DNA from 3 places in the Paenibacillus sp. FSL K6-0276 genome. Region 3 is predicted to be linked to each of the others. Evidence: a T-box and tRNA genes for the amino acid it is inferred to sense, from the RefSeq annotation. Region 3 holds a T-box; the other regions hold tRNA genes.
The links. The T-box of region 3 lies ahead of ileS (isoleucine--tRNA ligase). A T-box ahead of a tRNA ligase gene usually reads a tRNA of that ligase, here a tRNA-Ile.

Region 1: it has a tRNA-Ile gene. The T-box ahead of ileS (isoleucine--tRNA ligase) is inferred to sense a tRNA for this amino acid. The anticodon was not compared.
Region 2: it has a tRNA-Ile gene. The T-box ahead of ileS (isoleucine--tRNA ligase) is inferred to sense a tRNA for this amino acid. The anticodon was not compared.

The regions. Positions count from the first base shown of each region.
Region 1 covers NZ_CP150276.1:148,387-155,711, forward strand. Annotated here, with positions in the region: gene MHH52_RS00690 (YbaB/EbfC family nucleoid-associated protein) at 1-293, shown strand, start outside; gene recR (recombination mediator RecR) at 332-931, shown strand; gene MHH52_RS00700 (hypothetical protein) at 1,067-1,318, shown strand; gene MHH52_RS00705 (pro-sigmaK processing inhibitor BofA family protein) at 1,351-1,617, shown strand; rRNA gene MHH52_RS00710 (16S ribosomal RNA) at 1,919-3,476, shown strand; rRNA gene rrf (5S ribosomal RNA) at 3,601-3,717, shown strand; tRNA gene MHH52_RS00720 (tRNA-Ile) at 3,755-3,831, shown strand; tRNA gene MHH52_RS00725 (tRNA-Ala) at 3,916-3,991, shown strand; rRNA gene MHH52_RS00730 (23S ribosomal RNA) at 4,162-7,090, shown strand; tRNA gene MHH52_RS00735 (tRNA-Ser) at 7,173-7,264, shown strand; tRNA gene MHH52_RS00740 (tRNA-Met) at 7,295-7,325, shown strand, end outside.
Region 2 covers NZ_CP150276.1:5,488,942-5,496,266, reverse strand. Annotated here, with positions in the region: gene MHH52_RS25965 (KinB-signaling pathway activation protein) at 1-45, shown strand, start outside; gene MHH52_RS25960 (PPK2 family polyphosphate kinase) at 260-1,081, shown strand; gene pdaB (polysaccharide deacetylase family sporulation protein PdaB) at 1,131-1,934, opposite strand; gene MHH52_RS25950 (stage II sporulation protein M) at 2,043-2,654, shown strand; gene MHH52_RS25945 (hypothetical protein) at 2,907-3,137, shown strand; rRNA gene MHH52_RS25940 (16S ribosomal RNA) at 3,538-5,096, shown strand; rRNA gene rrf (5S ribosomal RNA) at 5,221-5,337, shown strand; tRNA gene MHH52_RS25930 (tRNA-Ile) at 5,375-5,451, shown strand; tRNA gene MHH52_RS25925 (tRNA-Ala) at 5,536-5,611, shown strand; rRNA gene MHH52_RS25920 (23S ribosomal RNA) at 5,783-7,325, shown strand, end outside.
Region 3 covers NZ_CP150276.1:4,642,888-4,650,212, forward strand. Annotated here, with positions in the region: gene lspA (signal peptidase II) at 1-205, opposite strand, end outside; gene MHH52_RS22075 (TraR/DksA C4-type zinc finger protein) at 453-1,178, shown strand; gene MHH52_RS22080 (DUF5665 domain-containing protein) at 1,425-1,721, opposite strand; gene ileS (isoleucine--tRNA ligase) at 2,050-5,142, opposite strand; T-box leader at 5,599-5,873, opposite strand; gene MHH52_RS22090 (DivIVA domain-containing protein) at 6,258-6,770, opposite strand; gene MHH52_RS22095 (YlmH/Sll1252 family protein) at 6,998-7,325, opposite strand, start outside.

The DNA of each region.
Region 1 (7,325 bases), 1.6 Mb from region 3:
TGATGAAGCAAGTTAAGAAAATGCAGGAGCAAATGCTTAAAGCTCAAGAAGAGCTCGGTGGCAAGGTTATTGAGGGTTCATCAGGTGGCGGTGTAGTTACAGTTCAAGTGAATGGCCACAAAAAACTGCTGTCTATACAAATTAAACCAGAAGCTGTTGATCCGGAAGATGTTGAAATGTTGCAGGATTTAGTAATCACTGCAGTAAATGATGCTTTGACCCAGGCTGAAGATCTTGCGAATAATGATATGGGCAAATTCACAGGTGGAATGAAGATCCCAGGCTTGTTCTAATCGAACACTCCACTTTAGTCTAAAGGAGAATTATTAATTTGTATTATCCCGAACCGCTAGCCAAGCTGATCGATGCTTTTACTCGTTTGCCCGGGATTGGGCCGAAGACAGCCGCCCGGTTAGCTTTTCATGTGCTTAACATGAAAGAGGATGACGTCATTGATTTTGCAAAAGCGCTAGTAAGCGTCAAACGTAATCTCCATTATTGCTCCGTCTGCTGTAATATTACAGATACGGACCCATGTAAGATATGTCAGGACAAAACTAGAGATCCTTCAGTGATCTGTGTGATTCAAGACTCCAAGGATTTGGTGGCAATAGAACGAACCAAAGAGTTTAATGGATATTACCACGTTCTTCAGGGTGCAATTTCGCCTATGGAAGGTATAGGTCCTGATGATATTCGCTTGAAGGAATTATTGACTCGTCTGAGTGATGAAAGAGTGAGCGAACTGATTATGGCGACCAATCCCAACATTGAGGGTGAGGCAACGGCGATGTACATCTCTCGTCTAGTTCGGCCGTTTGAGATTAAAATCACCAGAATAGCCCATGGCTTGCCTGTTGGTGGCGATCTTGAATATGCCGACGAGGTTACCTTGTCCAAAGCGTTGGAAGGCCGTCGTGAGCTATTCTAGTAGCTCTAAAGTTGTGTTTTTCAAAAGGAGGCCCTTTGGGCTTCCTTTTTTTGTTCTAAGTTTGTCCCTATCCCGATATGAATGAGAATAACGAGATGTGATTTTGCATCGAAATTATTCTGAGGAGGAATTGGAATGGGATGGTGGAGCTCGTTGTGGCGGGGAGTAGATAAAGAACAGGGGCAAAAAGATACTGAGAGCTGGGAAACATTGTTGGAGGTACGTAAGGCACATTTGGAGTGGGAGAGAGCATACCTAATGTTTGATGAAGCGTTGGGACAAGATCAGATTGATTACGCTATATATATTTTGGAGGCGGCAGAGCGCAAATATCAGATACATCTCAAGCATGCAAAAAGCATGGGATTAAATAGCAGTCAGATGTAGACGTTAATCAAAAGAATATAAGGGGGATTAACATGCTTAGAATGATAGCTATGGGAGTATTGGTCTTATCGGTTGTGTCACTGAGTCTAATTGTATTCAGAAAAAAACTTGGCTTTGGATGGCTTAGTCTGTTCGGGACTCATTTGGTACTAGCTGCGCTCGCGATATACGTAGTGAACTTCTCAGGTTTGATCACACAGGTCCATATTCCCTTGAACCCCGCAACTATAGGCGCAGTAACGGTTCTTGGTCTTCCGGGGGTGATAATGTTAATAGGATTAAGAATAATTTTGTTTTAATGCTTGACGTGGGTTTAAAAAATATGATACATTAAGTCTCGCCCCTTTGGACAAGATGTTGATTAACAACTTGCTGAAACGGTAAAGCGAAAAAAGAAATTAAAAAAACGCTTGACGAAAACAAAGGTGCTGTGATATATTATAAAGGTCGCTGCTGACAAGCAACGACAACGAAAGATGAGACATTGATCTTTGAAAACTGAACAACGAGTGAGTGGGAAATCACGAAAGTGAAATCCAAAATTAGAGAATTAATTTTCTCGTCAGATGTTTCAAAATGAGCAATCGCTCTTTTCAATACTAATTGGAGAGTTTGATCCTGGCTCAGGACGAACGCTGGCGGCGTGCCTAATACATGCAAGTCGAGCGGAGTTATTTTGAAAGCTTGCTTTCAAAATAACTTAGCGGCGGACGGGTGAGTAACACGTAGGCAACCTGCCCCTTAGACTGGGATAACTACCGGAAACGGTAGCTAATACCGGATAATTTCTTTTTTCTCCTGAAGAAAGAATGAAAGACGGAGCAATCTGTCACTGAGGGATGGGCCTGCGGCGCATTAGCTAGTTGGTGGGGTAACGGCCCACCAAGGCGACGATGCGTAGCCGACCTGAGAGGGTGAACGGCCACACTGGGACTGAGACACGGCCCAGACTCCTACGGGAGGCAGCAGTAGGGAATCTTCCGCAATGGGCGAAAGCCTGACGGAGCAACGCCGCGTGAGTGATGAAGGTTTTCGGATCGTAAAGCTCTGTTGCCAGGGAAGAACGTCCGGTAGAGTAACTGCTATCGGAGTGACGGTACCTGAGAAGAAAGCCCCGGCTAACTACGTGCCAGCAGCCGCGGTAATACGTAGGGGGCAAGCGTTGTCCGGAATTATTGGGCGTAAAGCGCGCGCAGGCGGCTATTTAAGTCTGGTGTTTAAACCTTGGGCTCAACCTAAGGTCGCACTGGAAACTGGGTGGCTTGAGTACAGAAGAGGAAAGTGGAATTCCACGTGTAGCGGTGAAATGCGTAGATATGTGGAGGAACACCAGTGGCGAAGGCGACTTTCTGGGCTGTAACTGACGCTGAGGCGCGAAAGCGTGGGGAGCAAACAGGATTAGATACCCTGGTAGTCCACGCCGTAAACGATGAGTGCTAGGTGTTAGGGGTTTCGATACCCTTGGTGCCGAAGTTAACACAGTAAGCACTCCGCCTGGGGAGTACGGTCGCAAGACTGAAACTCAAAGGAATTGACGGGGACCCGCACAAGCAGTGGAGTATGTGGTTTAATTCGAAGCAACGCGAAGAACCTTACCAGGTCTTGACATCCCTCTGAATCCACTAGAGATAGTGGCGGCCTTCGGGACAGAGGAGACAGGTGGTGCATGGTTGTCGTCAGCTCGTGTCGTGAGATGTTGGGTTAAGTCCCGCAACGAGCGCAACCCTTAACTTTAGTTGCCAGCAAGTAATGTTGGGCACTCTAGAGTGACTGCCGGTGACAAACCGGAGGAAGGTGGGGATGACGTCAAATCATCATGCCCCTTATGACCTGGGCTACACACGTACTACAATGGCCGGTACAACGGGAAGCGAAACCGCGAGGTGAAGCCAATCCCATCAAAGCCGGTCTCAGTTCGGATTGCAGGCTGCAACTCGCCTGCATGAAGTCGGAATTGCTAGTAATCGCGGATCAGCATGCCGCGGTGAATACGTTCCCGGGTCTTGTACACACCGCCCGTCACACCACGAGAGTTTACAACACCCGAAGTCGGTGGGGTAACCCGCAAGGGAGCCAGCCGCCGAAGGTGGGGTAGATGATTGGGGTGAAGTCGTAACAAGGTAGCCGTATCGGAAGGTGCGGCTGGATCACCTCCTTTCTATGGAGAATCGTCTTCTGCAATGAAGACATTCAAATCGGAAGTTTAACTTCCACAATAGAACCCTCGGGTTCGAACACTCACTCGTGTTCAGTTTTGAAAGAGCAAGTCTCTTTCGTATGCGTTTGGTGGCGATAGCGGAGGGGTTCCACACGTACCCATCCCGAACACGACCGTTAAGCCCTCCAGCGCCGATGGTACTTGGACCGAAGGGTCCTGGGAGAGTAGGACGCCGCCAAGCGAACAATCAATTATTTGGTTGATTCACAATGTTATATGGGCTTTTAGCTCAGTTGGTTAGAGCGCACCTCTGATAAGGGTGAGGTCGGTGGTTCGAGTCCACCAAGGCCCACCATATAACTTTATAAAGTATGAGGCCTCCGAAAAGTAATCGGAATTAGCTTCAAAGCTACACTTCACTTTTTGGAGTGGATTTTATGGGGCCATAGCTCAGCTGGGAGAGCGCCTGCCTTGCAAGCAGGAGGTCAGCGGTTCGATCCCGCTTGGCTCCACCATAACTTTTTAAAACGAATAACTTTTTTATCTTGATCCTTGAAAACTGGATACCGAAACGAATTTGCGTTTTAGAACATCTTTTAGCAACTTGTGTAAACAAGTAAATGTTATTAGTGAGATGATTCCAAAAGAAATGTCATTGTATGATATTTTCCTGCGGAAAAATCAAGGTTAAGCTAATAAGAGCACACGGAGGATGCCTAGGCGCCAGGAGCCGACGAAGGACGTGGCGAACAACGAAACTGCCTCGGGGAGCTGTAAGCAAGCTTTGATCCGGGGGTGTCCGAATGGGGAAACCCAGCTGTGGTAATTCGCAGTTACTCATCTCTGAACACATAGGAGATGTAGAGGCAGACCAGGGGAACTGAAACATCTAAGTACCCTGAGGAAGAGAAAACAATAGTGATTCCGTCAGTAGCGGCGAGCGAACGCGGAACAGCCTAAACCTAAGAGCTTGCTCTTAGGGGTTGTGGGACGTCTCACATGGAGTTACAAAGGAATATGGTAGGTGAAGAGGTCTGGAAAGGCCCGCGATAGAGGTAAAAGCCCTGTAGCCTAAACTGTGTTCTCTCCGAGACGGATCCCGAGTAGTGCGGGGCACGTGAAACCCCGTATGAATCCAGCAGGACCATCTGCTAAGGCTAAATACTACCTGGCGACCGATAGTGAAACAGTACCGTGAGGGAAAGGTGAAAAGCACCCCGGAAGGGGAGTGAAATAGAACCTGAAACCGTGTGCTTACAAAAAGTCAGAGCCCTATCTATGGGTGATGGCGTGCCTTTTGTAGAATGAACCGGCGAGTTACGTTTAACATGCAAGGTTAAGTCGAGAAGACGGAGCCGCAGCGAAAGCGAGTCTGAATAGGGCGATTTAGTATGTGGACGTAGACCCGAAACCGTGTGATCTACCCCTGTCCAGGGTGAAGGTGCGGTAACACGCACTGGAGGCCCGAACCCACGCATGTTGAAAAATGCGGGGATGAGGTGGGGGTAGCGGAGAAATTCCAATCGAACTCGGAGATAGCTGGTTCTCCCCGAAATAGCTTTAGGGCTAGCCTCGGTATAAGAGTAGTGGAGGTAGAGCACTGATTGGTTGCGGGGCCCGCAAGGGTTACCAAGATCAGTCAAACTCCGAATGCCATATACTTATTGCCGGGAGTCAGACAGTGAGTGCTAAGATCCATTGTCAAAAGGGAAACAGCCCAGACCATCAGCTAAGGTCCCCAAGTGTGTGTTAAGTGGGAAAGGATGTGGAGTTGCACAGACAACCAGGATGTTGGCTTAGAAGCAGCCACCATTGAAAGAGTGCGTAATAGCTCACTGGTCGAGTGACTCTGCGCCGAAAATGTAACGGGGCTAAACACACCACCGAAGCTATGGCTAGATACGTATGTATCTGGGGTAGGGGAGCGTTGTATGTGGGTTGAAGGTGTACCGTAAGGAGCGCTGGACAGCATACAAGTGAGAATGCCGGTATGAGTAACGAAAAGATCAGTGAGAATCTGATCCGCCGAAAGCCCAAGGTTTCCTGAGGAAGGCTCGTCCGCTCAGGGTAAGTCGGGACCTAAGGCGAGGCCGAAAGGCGTAGTCGAAGGACAACAGTTTGAAATTACTGTACCACCGTAATCCGCTATGAGCGATGGGGTGACGCAGGAGGGTAGTGACGCGGACTGATGGATATGTCCGTCTAAGCAGTGAGGCTGATGTGTAGGCAAATCCGCACATCATTAAGGCTGGGCTGTGATGGGGAGCGAAAATTATAGTAGCGAAGGTCATGATCTCACACTGCCAAGAAAAGCCTCTAGCCAGGAGAAGGTGCCCGTACCGCAAACCGACACAGGTAGGCGAGAAGAGAATTCTAAGGCGCGCGGAAGAACTCTCGTTAAGGAACTCGGCAAAATGACCCCGTAACTTCGGGAGAAGGGGTGCCCCGGTAGTGTGAATAGCACGAGGGGGCCGCAGTGAAAAGGCCCAAGCGACTGTTTAGCAAAAACACAGGTCTGTGCGAAGCCGCAAGGCGAAGTATACGGGCTGACGCCTGCCCGGTGCTGGAAGGTTAAGGGGAGTGGTTAGGGGTAACCCGAAGCTATGAACCGAAGCCCCAGTAAACGGCGGCCGTAACTATAACGGTCCTAAGGTAGCGAAATTCCTTGTCAGGTAAATTCTGACCCGCACGAATGGCGTAACGACTTGGGCGCTGTCTCAACGAGAGATCCGGTGAAATTTTAATACCTGTGAAGATGCAGGTTACCCGCGACAAGACGGAAAGACCCCATGGAGCTTTACTGCAGCTTGATATTGAATTTGGGTACGATCTGTACAGGATAGGTGGGAGCCGTAGAAATCGGAGCGCAAGCTTCGGTGGAGGCGCCGTTGGGATACCACCCTGATCGTATCTAGGTTCTAACCTAGTACCCTTACCGGGTACGGGGACCGTGTCAGGCGGGCAGTTTGACTGGGGCGGTCGCCTCCTAAAGAGTAACGGAGGCGTTCCAAGGTTCCCTCAGAATGGTTGGAAATCATTCGAAGAGTGCAAAGGCATAAGGGAGCTTGACTGCGAGACCTACAAGTCGAGCAGGGACGAAAGTCGGACTTAGTGATCCGGTGGTACCGCATGGAAGGGCCATCGCTCAACGGATAAAAGCTACCCTGGGGATAACAGGCTTATCTCCCCCAAGAGTCCACATCGACGGGGAGGTTTGGCACCTCGATGTCGGCTCATCGCATCCTGGGGCTGAAGTAGGTCCCAAGGGTTGGGCTGTTCGCCCATTAAAGCGGTACGCGAGCTGGGTTCAGAACGTCGTGAGACAGTTCGGTCCCTATCTGTCGTGGGCGCAGGAAATTTGAGAGGAGCTGTCCTTAGTACGAGAGGACCGGGATGGACGTACCGCTGGTGCACCAGTTGTTTCGCCAGAAGCATGGCTGGGTAGCTACGTACGGACGGGATAAGCGCTGAAAGCATCTAAGCGTGAAGCCCCCCTCAAGATGAGATTTCCCAATTAGTAAGACCCCTTGAAGACGACGAGGTAGATAGGTTGGAGGTGGAAGTGCAGTAATGCATGGAGCTGACCAATACTAATCGGTCGAGGGCTTATCCTATACTTAAAACGCAAATTCAATTCGGATTCAGTTTTCAGGGAGTCAAATTCCTGTTTGGATTGCTGTGGTACTGATATCGTTTGGAGAGATACCCAAGTGGCTATAAGGGGACCCTCTGCTAAGGGGTTAGACTGCGTAAGCGGTGCGTGGGTTCGAATCCCACTCTCTCCGCCATTTTCAATCCATAGCATTACTAATTATTGTGGCGGTGTAGCTCAGCTGGCTAGAGCGTACG
Region 2 (7,325 bases), 850 kb from region 3:
CAAATTTTGATGCTTCACCGTATTCTGAAGCCGGCAGCCGGATAATGAATGAGGAAGGCACTAAACAATGAACCCCGTGCTCTGATCTCAGAAGACGGGTTTTTTTGCTCTTGCTGTATCTTAACGATTAAAATCTGGTTGTGAAGGTTAATCTTAAAGAACGATACGCTCTCAAAACTAAGCGAATGCTTCCGATGCGAGTTTTGTACGAAGTAATACAAGTGTAGTAACGCTTACAAAACTTTTAGGAGGGGAATATATGGACATCAAGCGCTATATGATAAAAGACACAAATGAAATCCGGCTTAACAAGCTGGATCCGGACGATACAGGTGTTTTTAAATCCAAAAAAGAAGTAGAAGCCAAAACAGAAGAGCTTAAAGCACGTTTGGCAGAGCTGCAAGATATTTTGTTTGCTCAGAAAAAGCATTCGCTGCTTGTTATTCTGCAAGGAATGGATTCCAGCGGTAAGGATGGAACGGTTAAGCATATTTTTTCAGGCATCAATCCACAAGGATTCATAGTTACCAGCTTCAAGAAACCATCTCTTGAGGAAGAGGCTCACGATTTTTTATGGAGGGTACATCAGAAGACACCCCCTAAGGGCTATATCTCTGCATTTAATCGCTCGCACTATGAAGATGTATTGGTACCACGGGTACACGGAGGGTTAAAAAAGGATGACTTAAAGCGGCGCTTTCGTTACATACGGCAGTTCGAGGAAATGCTGGTGGAAGAGGGGACGACAATTATCAAGCTTTTTCTGCACATTTCTAAAGAGAAGCAGTTAAAGAAAATCAAGGAACGGCTTGAAGATCCCAAAAAACACTGGAAATTCGATGCAAGTGATCTCCAGGAGCGGGAGTATTGGGATCATTACCAAGAAGCATATGAAGATGTTTTTAAGGAAACTAGCATAGATAAAGCACCCTGGTACTGGATACCCGCCAATCATCAATGGTACCGCAACTATTTGACCTTATCCATCGTTGTAAAGACACTGGAGAGTCTGGATCTGAGATATCCGAAGTTGAATACCTCCACACCCGACATATCGGAACTCATTTCTCCACGTCATTAATTCTTTGGGCAGATCAACATCATTACGGCACCGGAGATTGAAAAGTGCCTTACAGTCCAGCAGCGTCCTCTATGGCATTACTAAGTGAAGCTGAGTCGCGGACTTCTTTACCTTCGGTGTTGCTTTGACTAATCAGCTCAGAGACGGTTACGAATTCATAACCCTGTCTGCGGAGCTCGTCGATAATGAGTGGAAGTGCTTCATGCGTTTGTTTGCAGGAATCACTAGCATGTAGAAGGACGATATCACCTGGATGCGCTTTTGTCGTCACACGCTTCACGATATTGTCTACGCCGATGTTCTTCCAGTCCAGAGAGTCTGTATCCCATTGAATGACCTTGTAACCGAGATCGCTGGCAACCTGAAGGACTCTTTTGTCAAAATCTCCATTAGGCATACGAATCAAATTGGGCTCAGTGCCGGTTAATTCGGTAAGTACGGTGTGAGCCGTTGAGATCTGTGTACGAATTTCTTCGTTGCTTAGTGTGCTGTAATTGACGTGTTTATGACCATGACTTCCAATTTCAAAACCTGCATTCTTGATGTTGGTTACAATGTCTGGGTGAGTCTTACTCCATGGTGACGACAGGAAGAAGGTGGCTTTGTCCACTTTCTTGTCTTCAAGTACCTTCAAAATTGGTTCGGGTCTTTTCTCCCCCCAGCTAATATCGAAGGTCAGGGCAATCAGCTTCTTCTCTGTTGGTACACTGTAGATCGCGGAAGGTCCGGATTCAGAAAAAACGGTTATGTTTCCCCTCTCGACATAGACAACTCCAGCAGCAAGAAGCACAGCGGCGAAGATATAGATGAATCGTTTAATCTTTTTGCCGCTGAATACATAAAAAGAATTCATAATGACAGCGCTCCTCTCCCATGCGAAATGCTTGTTTGTTCTAAATGTATGCTCGTACCGCACGGTTATGACCTAAGAAACAGAGATCACAATTTCAGGAGGGTATTTATGTTGTCGTTCTTCACGTTTGTTAAAGATCTAAAAACGATCCGGAAGGCTTTATTGCTATCCTGTCTGCTCTTCGCAGTAGGAACGGTTATAGGGTGGGTAGCTACTAGCAGTCTGGAAAAGCTATTGGTTCAGCAATTAGAGGGGCTCAGTGAAATCAGTGGCAACCTTAGAGATTCTTCTAATCCGCAATGGAGCTTCTTTGTATTTATATTTTTGAATAACAGCATCAAGGGTGTTCTTATCATTTTTTTAGGGGCGTTGTTCGGTATACTGCCAGCCATATTCTTATTTATTAACGGAGCGGTTATCGGCTATTTGATCCATTTATCGGCACTGCAAGGGCAGGATTTGTTCGAACTAATAGTAAAAGGACTGCTGCCACATGGGATTATAGAGATTCCAGCAATCATTATTGCTTGTGCATTTGGACTGCAATTCGGCGGGAAAGTACTTTCAAGTATATTTCGTTCATCCACTAAAAAAGAGGACAGAGGTGTTGACTGGTCTTCGTTCATGCGTCAAACGATTACGGCATCCATTTGGACAGTAATCCTGCTATTTGTTGCAGCCATCATTGAAAGCACAATAACTTTTTCGCTTTTATCATAAAACTTCCGGGAATGGAGCATAACATTAAAACCATTCATCCAAGGATTGCCTAAAGATCTGAGGTATATAATCGTGACGAAACCATAAAGGGAATTTTTAATAATTATGGTTATAAAAAGAGTACTCCGGTTAATCTAGTGTAAGAGGATCTTAAGGCAGCTTTCTCCATGAGATGGACTAACTAATTATGTACAAGGGTTTTGTGGTTTTAGTGAATGTGTTACTTGCAACTTCATGAAGGAGGCCAAGCATATGTTGGGAATGTTATTTAACGAAAAAGAATGCAAGGAACTGGATTATGTTTTGCGGAAAGAACTTGATGAGATGCTGTTAGATTTGAGCGATCAGCGCTTGGACCAAAATATCAGGCATGCCATCGCCAATAGATATAAGACTGTATTCCGTATGTATGCTCGTTTTGCTCCTCAGAAAGAGCTTTCCAAGTATGCATGGGGTGGACGTTCTTCTCAGTATAAACACTGAGGATAGGTGGTAAATGCAAGAGTCTTATGTGGATTTAAGATTTTTTAATAAAATAGCTTGACTAAAAAGGAGTGCTCATGATAAATTATATCTCGCGCTCCTTTTGCTTGTGTAAAAGGGAAGCGGAAGGCAAGAAAAATCGAAAAAAACTTTTTCAAAAAAAAGACTTGCCAAACATCGAAACACTGTGATATATTATAAAGGTCGCCGCTGACAAACAACGACGACGAAATGAGAGACATTGATCTTTGAAAACTGAACAACGAGTGAGTGGGAAATCACGAAAGTGAAATCCAAAACTGATGAGTTTCACAGCGTATTTTACGCTTTTGAAATTTCATCGTGAGAATTAATTTTCTCGTCAGATGTTTCAAAATGAGCATATCGCTCTTTTCAATACTAATTGGAGAGTTTGATCCTGGCTCAGGACGAACGCTGGCGGCGTGCCTAATACATGCAAGTCGAGCGGAGTTATTTTGAAAGCTTGCTTTCAAAATAACTTAGCGGCGGACGGGTGAGTAACACGTAGGCAACCTGCCCCTTAGACTGGGATAACTACCGGAAACGGTAGCTAATACCGGATAATTTCTTTTTTCTCCTGAAGAAAGAATGAAAGACGGAGCAATCTGTCACTGAGGGATGGGCCTGCGGCGCATTAGCTAGTTGGTGGGGTAACGGCCCACCAAGGCGACGATGCGTAGCCGACCTGAGAGGGTGAACGGCCACACTGGGACTGAGACACGGCCCAGACTCCTACGGGAGGCAGCAGTAGGGAATCTTCCGCAATGGGCGAAAGCCTGACGGAGCAACGCCGCGTGAGTGATGAAGGTTTTCGGATCGTAAAGCTCTGTTGCCAGGGAAGAACGTCCGGTAGAGTAACTGCTACCCGGAGTGACGGTACCTGAGAAGAAAGCCCCGGCTAACTACGTGCCAGCAGCCGCGGTAATACGTAGGGGGCAAGCGTTGTCCGGAATTATTGGGCGTAAAGCGCGCGCAGGCGGCTATTTAAGTCTGGTGTTTAAACCTTGGGCTCAACCTAAGGTCGCACTGGAAACTGGGTGGCTTGAGTACAGAAGAGGAAAGTGGAATTCCACGTGTAGCGGTGAAATGCGTAGATATGTGGAGGAACACCAGTGGCGAAGGCGACTTTCTGGGCTGTAACTGACGCTGAGGCGCGAAAGCGTGGGGAGCAAACAGGATTAGATACCCTGGTAGTCCACGCCGTAAACGATGAGTGCTAGGTGTTAGGGGTTTCGATACCCTTGGTGCCGAAGTTAACACAGTAAGCACTCCGCCTGGGGAGTACGGTCGCAAGACTGAAACTCAAAGGAATTGACGGGGACCCGCACAAGCAGTGGAGTATGTGGTTTAATTCGAAGCAACGCGAAGAACCTTACCAGGTCTTGACATCCCTCTGAATCCACTAGAGATAGTGGCGGCCTTCGGGACAGAGGAGACAGGTGGTGCATGGTTGTCGTCAGCTCGTGTCGTGAGATGTTGGGTTAAGTCCCGCAACGAGCGCAACCCTTAACTTTAGTTGCCAGCAAGTAATGTTGGGCACTCTAGAGTGACTGCCGGTGACAAACCGGAGGAAGGTGGGGATGACGTCAAATCATCATGCCCCTTATGACCTGGGCTACACACGTACTACAATGGCCGGTACAACGGGAAGCGAAACCGCGAGGTGAAGCCAATCCCATCAAAGCCGGTCTCAGTTCGGATTGCAGGCTGCAACTCGCCTGCATGAAGTCGGAATTGCTAGTAATCGCGGATCAGCATGCCGCGGTGAATACGTTCCCGGGTCTTGTACACACCGCCCGTCACACCACGAGAGTTTACAACACCCGAAGTCGGTGGGGTAACCCGCAAGGGAGCCAGCCGCCGAAGGTGGGGTAGATGATTGGGGTGAAGTCGTAACAAGGTAGCCGTATCGGAAGGTGCGGCTGGATCACCTCCTTTCTATGGAGAATCGTCTTCTGCAATGAAGACATTCAAATTGGAAGTTTAACTTCCACAATAGAACCCTCGGGTTCGAACACTCACTCGTGTTCAGTTTTGAAAGAGCAAGTCTCTTTCATATGCGTTTGGTGGCGATAGCGGAGGGGTTCCACACGTACCCATCCCGAACACGACCGTTAAGCCCTCCAGCGCCGATGGTACTTGGACCGAAGGGTCCTGGGAGAGTAGGACGCCGCCAAGCGAACAATCAATTATTTGGTTGATTCACAATGTTATATGGGCTTTTAGCTCAGTTGGTTAGAGCGCACCTCTGATAAGGGTGAGGTCGGTGGTTCGAGTCCACCAAGGCCCACCATATAACTTTATAAAGTATGAGGCCTCCGAAAAGTAATCGGAATTAGCTTCGAAGCTACACTTCACTTTTTGGAGTGAATTTTATGGGGCCATAGCTCAGCTGGGAGAGCGCCTGCCTTGCAAGCAGGAGGTCAGCGGTTCGATCCCGCTTGGCTCCACCATAATTTTTAAAATTCAATATCTTCTTTAACATTGATCCTTGAAAACTGGATACCGAAACGAATTTGCGTTTTAGAACATCTTTTAGCAACTTGTGCAAACAAGTTAAAGTTATTAGTGAGATGATTCCAAAAGAAATGTCATTGTATGATATTTTCCTGCGGAAAAATCAAGGTTAAGCTAATAAGAGCACACGGAGGATGCCTAGGCGCCAGGAGCCGACGAAGGACGTGGCGAACAACGAAACTGCCTCGGGGAGCTGTAAGCAAGCTTTGATCCGGGGGTGTCCGAATGGGGAAACCCAGCTGTGGTAATTCGCAGTTACTCATCTCTGAACACATAGGAGATGTAGAGGCAGACCAGGGGAACTGAAACATCTAAGTACCCTGAGGAAGAGAAAACAATAGTGATTCCGTCAGTAGCGGCGAGCGAACGCGGAACAGCCTAAACCTAAGAGCTTGCTCTTAGGGGTTGTGGGACGTCTCACATGGAGTTACAAAGGAATATGGTAGGCGAAGAGGTCTGGAAAGGCCCGCGATAGAGGTAAAAGCCCTGTAACCTAAACTGTGTTCTCTCCGAGACGGATCCCGAGTAGTGCGGGGCACGTGAAACCCCGTATGAATCCAGCAGGACCATCTGCTAAGGCTAAATACTACCTGGCGACCGATAGTGAAACAGTACCGTGAGGGAAAGGTGAAAAGCACCCCGGAAGGGGAGTGAAATAGAACCTGAAACCGTGTGCTTACAAAAAGTCAGAGCCCTATCTATGGGTGATGGCGTGCCTTTTGTAGAATGAACCGGCGAGTTACGTTTAACATGCAAGGTTAAGTCGAGAAGACGGAGCCGCAGCGAAAGCGAGTCTGAATAGGGCGATTTAGTATGTGGACGTAGACCCGAAACCGTGTGATCTACCCCTGTCCAGGGTGAAGGTGCGGTAACACGCACTGGAGGCCCGAACCCACGCATGTTGAAAAATGCGGGGATGAGGTGGGGGTAGCGGAGAAATTCCAATCGAACTCGGAGATAGCTGGTTCTCCCCGAAATAGCTTTAGGGCTAGCCTCGGTATAAGAGTAGTGGAGGTAGAGCACTGATTGGTTGCGGGGCCCGCAAGGGTTACCAAGATCAGTCAAACTCCGAATGCCATATACTTATTGCCGGGAGTCAGACAGTGAGTGCTAAGATCCATTGTCAAAAGGGAAACAGCCCAGACCATCAGCTAAGGTCCCCAAGTGTGTGTTAAGTGGGAAAGGATGTGGAGTTGCACAGACAACCAGGATGTTGGCTTAGAAGCAGCCACCATTGAAAGAGTGCGTAATAGCTCACTGGTCGAGTGACTCTGCGCCGAAAATGTAACGGGGCTAAACACACCACCGAAGCTATGGCTAGATACGTATGTATCTGGGGTAGGGGAGCGTTGTATGTGGGTTGAAGGTGTACCGTAAGGAGCGCTGGACAGCATACAAGTGAGAATGCCGGTATGAGTAACGAAAAGATCAGTGAGAATCTGATCCGCCGAAAGCCCAAGGTTTCCTGAGGAAGGCTCGTCCGCTCAGGGTAAGTCGGGACCTAAGGCGAGGCCGAAAGGCGTAGTCGAAGGACAACAGTTTGAAATTACTGTACCACCGTAATCCGCTATGAGCGATGGGGTGACGCAGGAGGGTAGTGACGCGGACTGATGGATATGTCCGTCTAAGCAGTGAGGCTGATGTGTAGGC
Region 3 (7,325 bases):
CAACCACTACAACCGTAACTAAAAAGAAGAACCATTGCTGCCCTTGTAGAATCCCAAAAGCAGCCCCGCGATTACGATGAGAGGTAATCAGGAAAAAATTTCCGATAACCGGAATCTGTTCCCCAATCTCCAGACGTGTGGCAATGAGATATTTCGTTCCCTGATCCACCAAAAATACAATAAGAGCAATCAAATAGTACACCACAGAAGTTGTCACTCCGTTCTTATTTTTCCCGCTAAATGCGGTACGAATACTGTTATAAGACTTGTATATTGTAGCACAGCCCTTAGAAGATCGTCTATTGCGTGACATCACTCGGGCGCTTATTCTTGGGGACTATTTTCCATCGCTAAAATAAGTCCTCTCAGGTCAACCTAACAAAGAACCATCCGATGCAAATCGGTAAGTCGAAGGGATTCTTAAAAAAGGTACAGAAAGGAGCTTACTCATCATGACGCACCTGACAGTACAGCAGCTCTCAGAGCTGCGCGCTCGATTAGAAAAAGATCGTGATACTATTCAGCAAAGGCTTCAGAATAATGAGCATTATGGATTACAGGAATCCATGCGGGATGGCACTGGAGAGCTCTCTGAGAATGACAACCACCCAGGGGATGCAGCCACTGATCTGTTTAACCGCTCCATGGACATTTCATTATTAGAACGGGACGAGCATGAGCTGGATGATATTGAAGCTGCTCTCTCCGCTATGGATGAAGGCACATATGGAATATGTAAGGCGAGCGGTAAACCGATTCCCTTTGAGCGTTTATCCGCCATTCCCTCCACGCTTTACTGTAAGGAGCATGCCCCACGTCAAAATGCGCCTTTTACTCGGCCGGTAGAAGAAGAATTTTTGTCTCCTCCATTTGGGCGTACTAGTCTCGATGAGCGAGATGATCAAAACGGTTTTGACGGTGAGGATGCCTGGCAGATTGTAGAAAGCTATGGCAACTCCGATTCCCCCGCCATGGCGGAGGGCAGCAATATTGACTCTTATAATGATATGGAGATCGAAGCTGATGAGCTGGAAGGCTGCGTGGAGCCTTGGGAGAACTTTATCGCTACTGATATTACAGGCAACCATTTAATTGTAGTTCAGGGACGTAGCTATGAGCGTTATAAGGATAGCGGTGAGGGAAGTTACATGCTTGATCCGCTCGAAGGCGAGGAGTAAAAGCATTTTCCCCACAAGAACCATTAGACGGCGTGCTGTTCCATTTTCATGGTGGAATGGCCCGCTGTTTTTTGTTTTTTTCTGTGCTACCTCATTTTGTTAAGAAAATGTACAGCAGATTAAAAAAGGAAAGGTACGGACTCAACAGAAACGTAGAAGCCCAAGGTTGGGTAAATCCGCCAAAGAAAATAGAACGAACCCTACTCTCTCCAACAAATCAAGTAAAGACGGCTTCGCCTTAAAGACTTATTTGAATTCCAGTTGACGCTGTACAATTCGCACAATATCCGCAATATAATCTCCGATGATCGGTAGATTAAGCGCTCCAAGCCACTGAAGGACATAAATGATCGTCGCCGCAAAAAAAGTAAAGCCCAACGCGATCCCCACTCCACGAGCCGCTCCATATAAGATATTTCGCCAAATTAGATTCCAAGGTGAATATAATAGCTCCGTATACTGATAAATTCGTGATTTCTCTAATATATGGGCCCATTCAAAGGTTAATCGATACATCGTATTCATTTTTTCTTCCAGTGGAATATCTTCTGGATTACGATGATCTGCTGTTAAACGCTCAGGGTTTGCCTCAGGAATAACCTTTTTCTCCGCTCCCTTGTCTGGGCTGTTCTTGTTGCCGGATGTCTTGATGGAGATTCTGTTCTTCTGATCCTCCACAGCCACGGCTCCTCTCATACGTCTATACTCGCCACAAAGTAAACGAGCCCGGTCAAAGAGAATGAATCTCCTTGAGCACGAGGCTCGTTATTTTTGCGACGAAATATAAAGACTATATTTCCCGCATAAACAGAAGTTCTCCGTTTACACTTGTGCCGCTAGTATATGCTGTTTTGGGACAGGTAATGCAAATTCACGCTCCGATATGGATACCGATGGATTTGCCACCGACATCTACCGTTTCAAAAGCATGCTCTCCGCCAAAATCAACCGTAGTCACAAGTACATTGTCGCGCAATACATTCTCAAATGCTGTAACTGCTGCTTTAAGCTCATCATCTACATTCAGCGTGAGTGCGATCCGTTTCTCGATCGGCAGATCAAGCCGTTTACGGTAATCCTGAACCGCACGAATGATCTCACGAACCCAGCCTTCTTGCTCAAGCTCAGGTGTGATTTCAGTGTTGAGCGCAACCGTAATTCCATATCCGGAAGCTGCGGCGAAACCTGCTTTAGCTTGTTTTTCAACGAGCAGCTCTTCTGAAGTGATCACCAGTTCTTCTCCCTCTGGCGTCGCAATCGTGATAGAGCCGTCTTGCACCGCTTTGCGGGTAGAGTCACTATCCAGAGCTTTCAGGAAGCCTTGTAGGAAGCCGACGTTTTTGCCGTATTTTTTACCTGCTACCTTAAGATTCAGCTTGAGTGTGAAATCAACAAATCCACTGTCACTGGTCTCCAGTACGATGTTCTTGATGTTGATCTCATCTTTAATGATCTCTTCATACTCAGCCAAATGGAAGTCGCGGTTCATCGAAACGATCAGCTCGGACAGCGGTTGACGATTCTTAATGCCTGTTTCGTTACGCACGTTACGCGCCAGCTCAACGATTTGTCTCGCACTTTCCATATCCTCTTCCAGTTCTTTATCGATCAAGTTCTCATCAGCAACCGGATAGTCCGCCAAATGCACACTTTTTCCGCCGCCAAGGTTCGTGAAGATATCTTCAGACAACATTGGTGTAAATGGAGCCATCAAACTCGCTGTAGTCAAAAGCACATGGGTCAGCGTACGGTAAGCATCCAGCTTATCTTCACTTAGACCACTACCCCAGAAACGGTCACGGGAACGACGGATATACCAGTTACTCAGCTCATCTACAAAGTTCTCAATGGCTTTGGACGTATTCACGAAGTCATTTACCGCAAGGCCTTTATCCACCAAAAGAATTAAGCTGTTCAAACGGGACAGAATCCAGCGGTCCAGCTTATGTTCTGATACTTTAAAAGGATGATCGGCTGGATCGTAACCATCGATACCTGCATAAAGCGTCAAGAACGCATGCGTATTCACCAGTGTATCTACAACTTTGGATTTGGTTTCCCCTACAAGACCACGAGAGAACCGTTTATTGTTCCACGGCGCACTGTCGGACAGAATCGCCCAACGGAAAGCATCCGTTCCGTATTCGTTCATGATTTCCCATGGGTCAATAACATTACCTTTGGATTTGGACATTTTTTGACCGTTCTCATCGAGAATGTGTCCTGTAGCGATTACCGCTTTATAAGGAGCTTTACCTTTAAACAAGGTAGATACTGCAAGCAAGCTATAGAACCAGCCACGGGTCTGGTCGATCCCTTCACAGATCATATCCGCTGGATATTGATCGTTCAGCTTATCTTCGTTTTCAAATGGATAATGGCTTTGTGCGAAAGGCATCGAGCCACTATCGAACCATACATCGATAACTTCCGGTGTGCGAACCATCTCTGCGCCTTCGCTAAAAGGACTGCGTAGTTTGATTTTATCAACAAAAGGCTTGTGCAGCTCGATATCCTCAGGTACTTCGCCAATCGCCATCGCTCTCAGTTCTTCAATGCTATGTGGAGCGAACTCTTTGCCCGTTTCTTGACATACCCAGACATTAAGCGGTGTACCCCAGTAACGGTTACGGCTGATATTCCAGTCCACCAGTTCATCCAAGAACTTACCGAAACGGCCTTCGCGTACATGCTCAGGGTACCAATCTACACTGTTGTTGTTAGCAATCAGCTGATCTTTGATCGCTGTAGTGTTGATGAACCAGCTGTCTGTTGCGTAGTACAAGAGTGGTGTATCACAACGCCAGCAGAACGGATAGCTGTGCTCGTATTTTTCCTTACCGTAAAGTAGTCCTTTTTCAGATAAAGCTTTAACGATATCCAAATCGCAATCTTTCACGAAGCGTCCAGCAAAATCAGACACTACATCTGTATACTTACCAGAATTATCAACCACGTTTACGAAGCTGATGCCGTTCTCGCGGCAAGTCTTGTAGTCATCTTCACCATGCGCTGGTGCCATGTGTACGATCCCTGTACCACTGGAATCTGTAACGAAGGAAGCACCTACGATGACATTGCTTTTCTCTGCTTTGATGTATCCGAATGGAGGAGCGTAAGTTTTGCCGATAAACTCGGAACCTTTGTGTGTAGAAAGGACTGTGTGCTCGCCTTTCATCACTTCTTCGACCAAATTCTTGGCAACGATGTACACGCCGTCTTCTTGTTGTACACGTACATAGTCCATGTCTGGGTTCATGGCAAGAGCCATATGCGCTGGCAGTGTCCAAGGTGTAGTCGTCCAAGCTAGTACGTAGTCTCCACTGTCATCCAGTTTGAACTTTGCAGTCGCACTGAGATCCTTGACGGTCTTGTAACCTTGAGCTACTTCATGGGAGCTTAGGGTAGTCTGGCAGCTTGGGCAGTAAGGACTAACGCGGTGTCCGCGGTAGAGCAACCCTTTGTCATGCACCGTAGCCAAGATGTTCCACACGCTCTCGATATAAGTGTTATCCAAGGTTACGTAAGGATTATCTAGATCCGTCCAATAACCAATGCCCTCAGTAAACTCGCGCCATTGCTTCTCATAGCCGAAGACGCTGTCTTTACATTCCTGGATGAATTTCTCTACGCCATATTCCTCGATCTCCTGCTTGCCGGAGATGCCCAGTTTCTTTTGAACGCCTAGTTCTACTGGCAAGCCGTGTGTATCCCAGCCTGCTTTACGTACTACGCGATATCCTTTCATCGTCTGGTAACGACCGATGAAATCCTTGATTACCCGGCCCAGTACGTGTCCGATATGTGGGGCACCGTTTGCTGTAGGAGGCCCTTCGTAAAATACATAGTTCGGACGTCCTTCACGGTTCTCCATGGATTTGCGGAACGTATTTTCGTCGCTCCATTTCTTCAGTATGCGGACATCTCTTGCCCGCGCTTTTTCTCTGACATCTACTTTTTGCATGTGATAGTCAATCCTTTCCTTGGTTTAGTCTTTAACCTCTTTTCGATCCCCCGCTTATCACCGCAAGCGGCACGCTTTACCTCAGGCACCCGAGCCGCGATCCCGTTAGGGCAGCGGGGGCTCGAGGCGCCTCGGGGCGAACTTGCGCAGCTGTTCGCCTGTGCTCTTGCCTTTGGCTCCCGAGCCGCGATCCCGCAGGGCAGCGCTGGCTCGGGGTGCCACATGGGCCGGCGAGTGAAACGCCGGCCTGACCTAGCAGTGAAGGCCCCGCAGGCGAACCCGCCAGGGGAGCCTAAGATGGGCCGCTCCTTCGCCAACATGAGTCCGTTCGCTTCCACCACCGTACCTATTTGCACGAGGCTTTACTTTTCGGGTCAGCCCTTGGGGTCCCCCTTAGAAAGGGGGATTTAGGGGGATGGCCACCCCGAAACAACAAAATAAGCGTCATCCCACCCCCAAAGGGGCGAGACAACGCTCGCGATACCACCCTAATTCTGCGCATGAGCACATCCTTAAGGGGAGTGTATTCAGCACAATCTCAGTCCTGCGCGTAAATCTCATGCACAGGTCCGGTGTAACGTCCGGCAGACGGCTAAGCTTACGCACGATCAACGCTTCAGCTTAACTTCTAGGGGAAGATCTTCCGGCAGGGTTCGAACAATCGGCTCTCAGCAATCGCCGACTCTCTGGAGAACGTTACCTTGTCGTACTTGTCCCGTCATCGAATACATATAAACTTTAAACAGATATGTTCTATTTATAGACTTTTTGCGTCTAAATGTCAACAACCGCTAGCCAAATCCGCATTAGAAGTATACCGACGCTGGTGGAGATCGATTTTAGCGAAAAATAAAAAATAGAGGGAATAACTCCCTCTATTAAGCCGATTCTGGTTTGAAATTATAAATTAGAGGGAATTCCTCCCTATAAATTCAAGCAATATCCCTATTCCAGAGCGAATCAAGGATATTAAAGGGAGAATTTCCCCTTAACCTAATTTACAGACCCAAAATCCAAAAAGAACAGGAGAAATTCCCTCTAATTTGATCGAAGGCCCCAGAGCCCCAGATCCTGCCCAATCACAAACCAAATCGGCATTCATTCATCACAATTCATTAGATGCGATGTAAAACATCATCCTTAAAAGTTACGCTCTCGCTCGCCTCACGACTCTCCAAGGCATTCCAATCATCCTGTGACAACAGCTCGAGCTGAGCTTCCACCAATGTACGGAAACGGGTGCGATAGATCGAAGCTTGCTTGCGCAATTCTTCAGTCTCAATAGCAACCTTACGGGATTTGGATAACGCTTCGTTAATAATCCGATCAGCGTTCTTCTCCGCTTCCTTGATAATGAGCTGCGATTCCTTCTTGGAGTTGTTCTTCACATCATCCGCCGCTTCCTGAGCGACTAAGATCGTCTTCGATAAACTCTCTTCAATATTCACAAAATGATCCAGACGCTCTTGAATGGACAAAAGCTGATTCTGCAGCTCCTTGTTCTCACGGATGACACTTTCATAATCCTTGATCACTTGATCCAGAAATTCGTTGACCTCGTCCTCATCATAACCGCGAAGTCTCCGAGAGAACTCCTTGTTATGTATATCGAGCGGTGTTAATGGCATGCTGTGCACCTCCTAGAAATTTCGGACCTTCTAAGTCTCTGAACCATACCTGCGCAGCAGACAAAGAAGAAAGACTGTACTTCAAGTAAAGGCAGAGGATGTATCGACGTTCCAACTGCCATTCATGGTTCGCCTCTTCTATAAAATATCGGCGCCCTGCTTTAAAAATGTTTGATTCCCTCGAAATAATCAATTTCGACAAGTAAAGCCGGATTCCTGCAAGGGATTCACACAAATTTACCAACCTGAACACGGTATCGGCCCTTTTTCGTCAAACTACCGACCTCTAGAACCTTGAATCGACCAAATCCTTGAATAGATACCATGTCACCATCTTTAAGTCCGCAGGAAGGGTCTTCCTCCACTTTCCAATTTACCCGAACGCGTCCAGCCTTGATGGGAGCAAGAATTTTGCTTCGGCTAAGCCGTGTTACATCTGCGGCAATGCCATCCAATCGTAGGGACGCTACAGTCAAATCCATCATTTCCAGCTTCACCTCACTATTACGCAAGGCAGAAAGTGGCAATACCTCCGTACTCACCTGTATTCGGTGT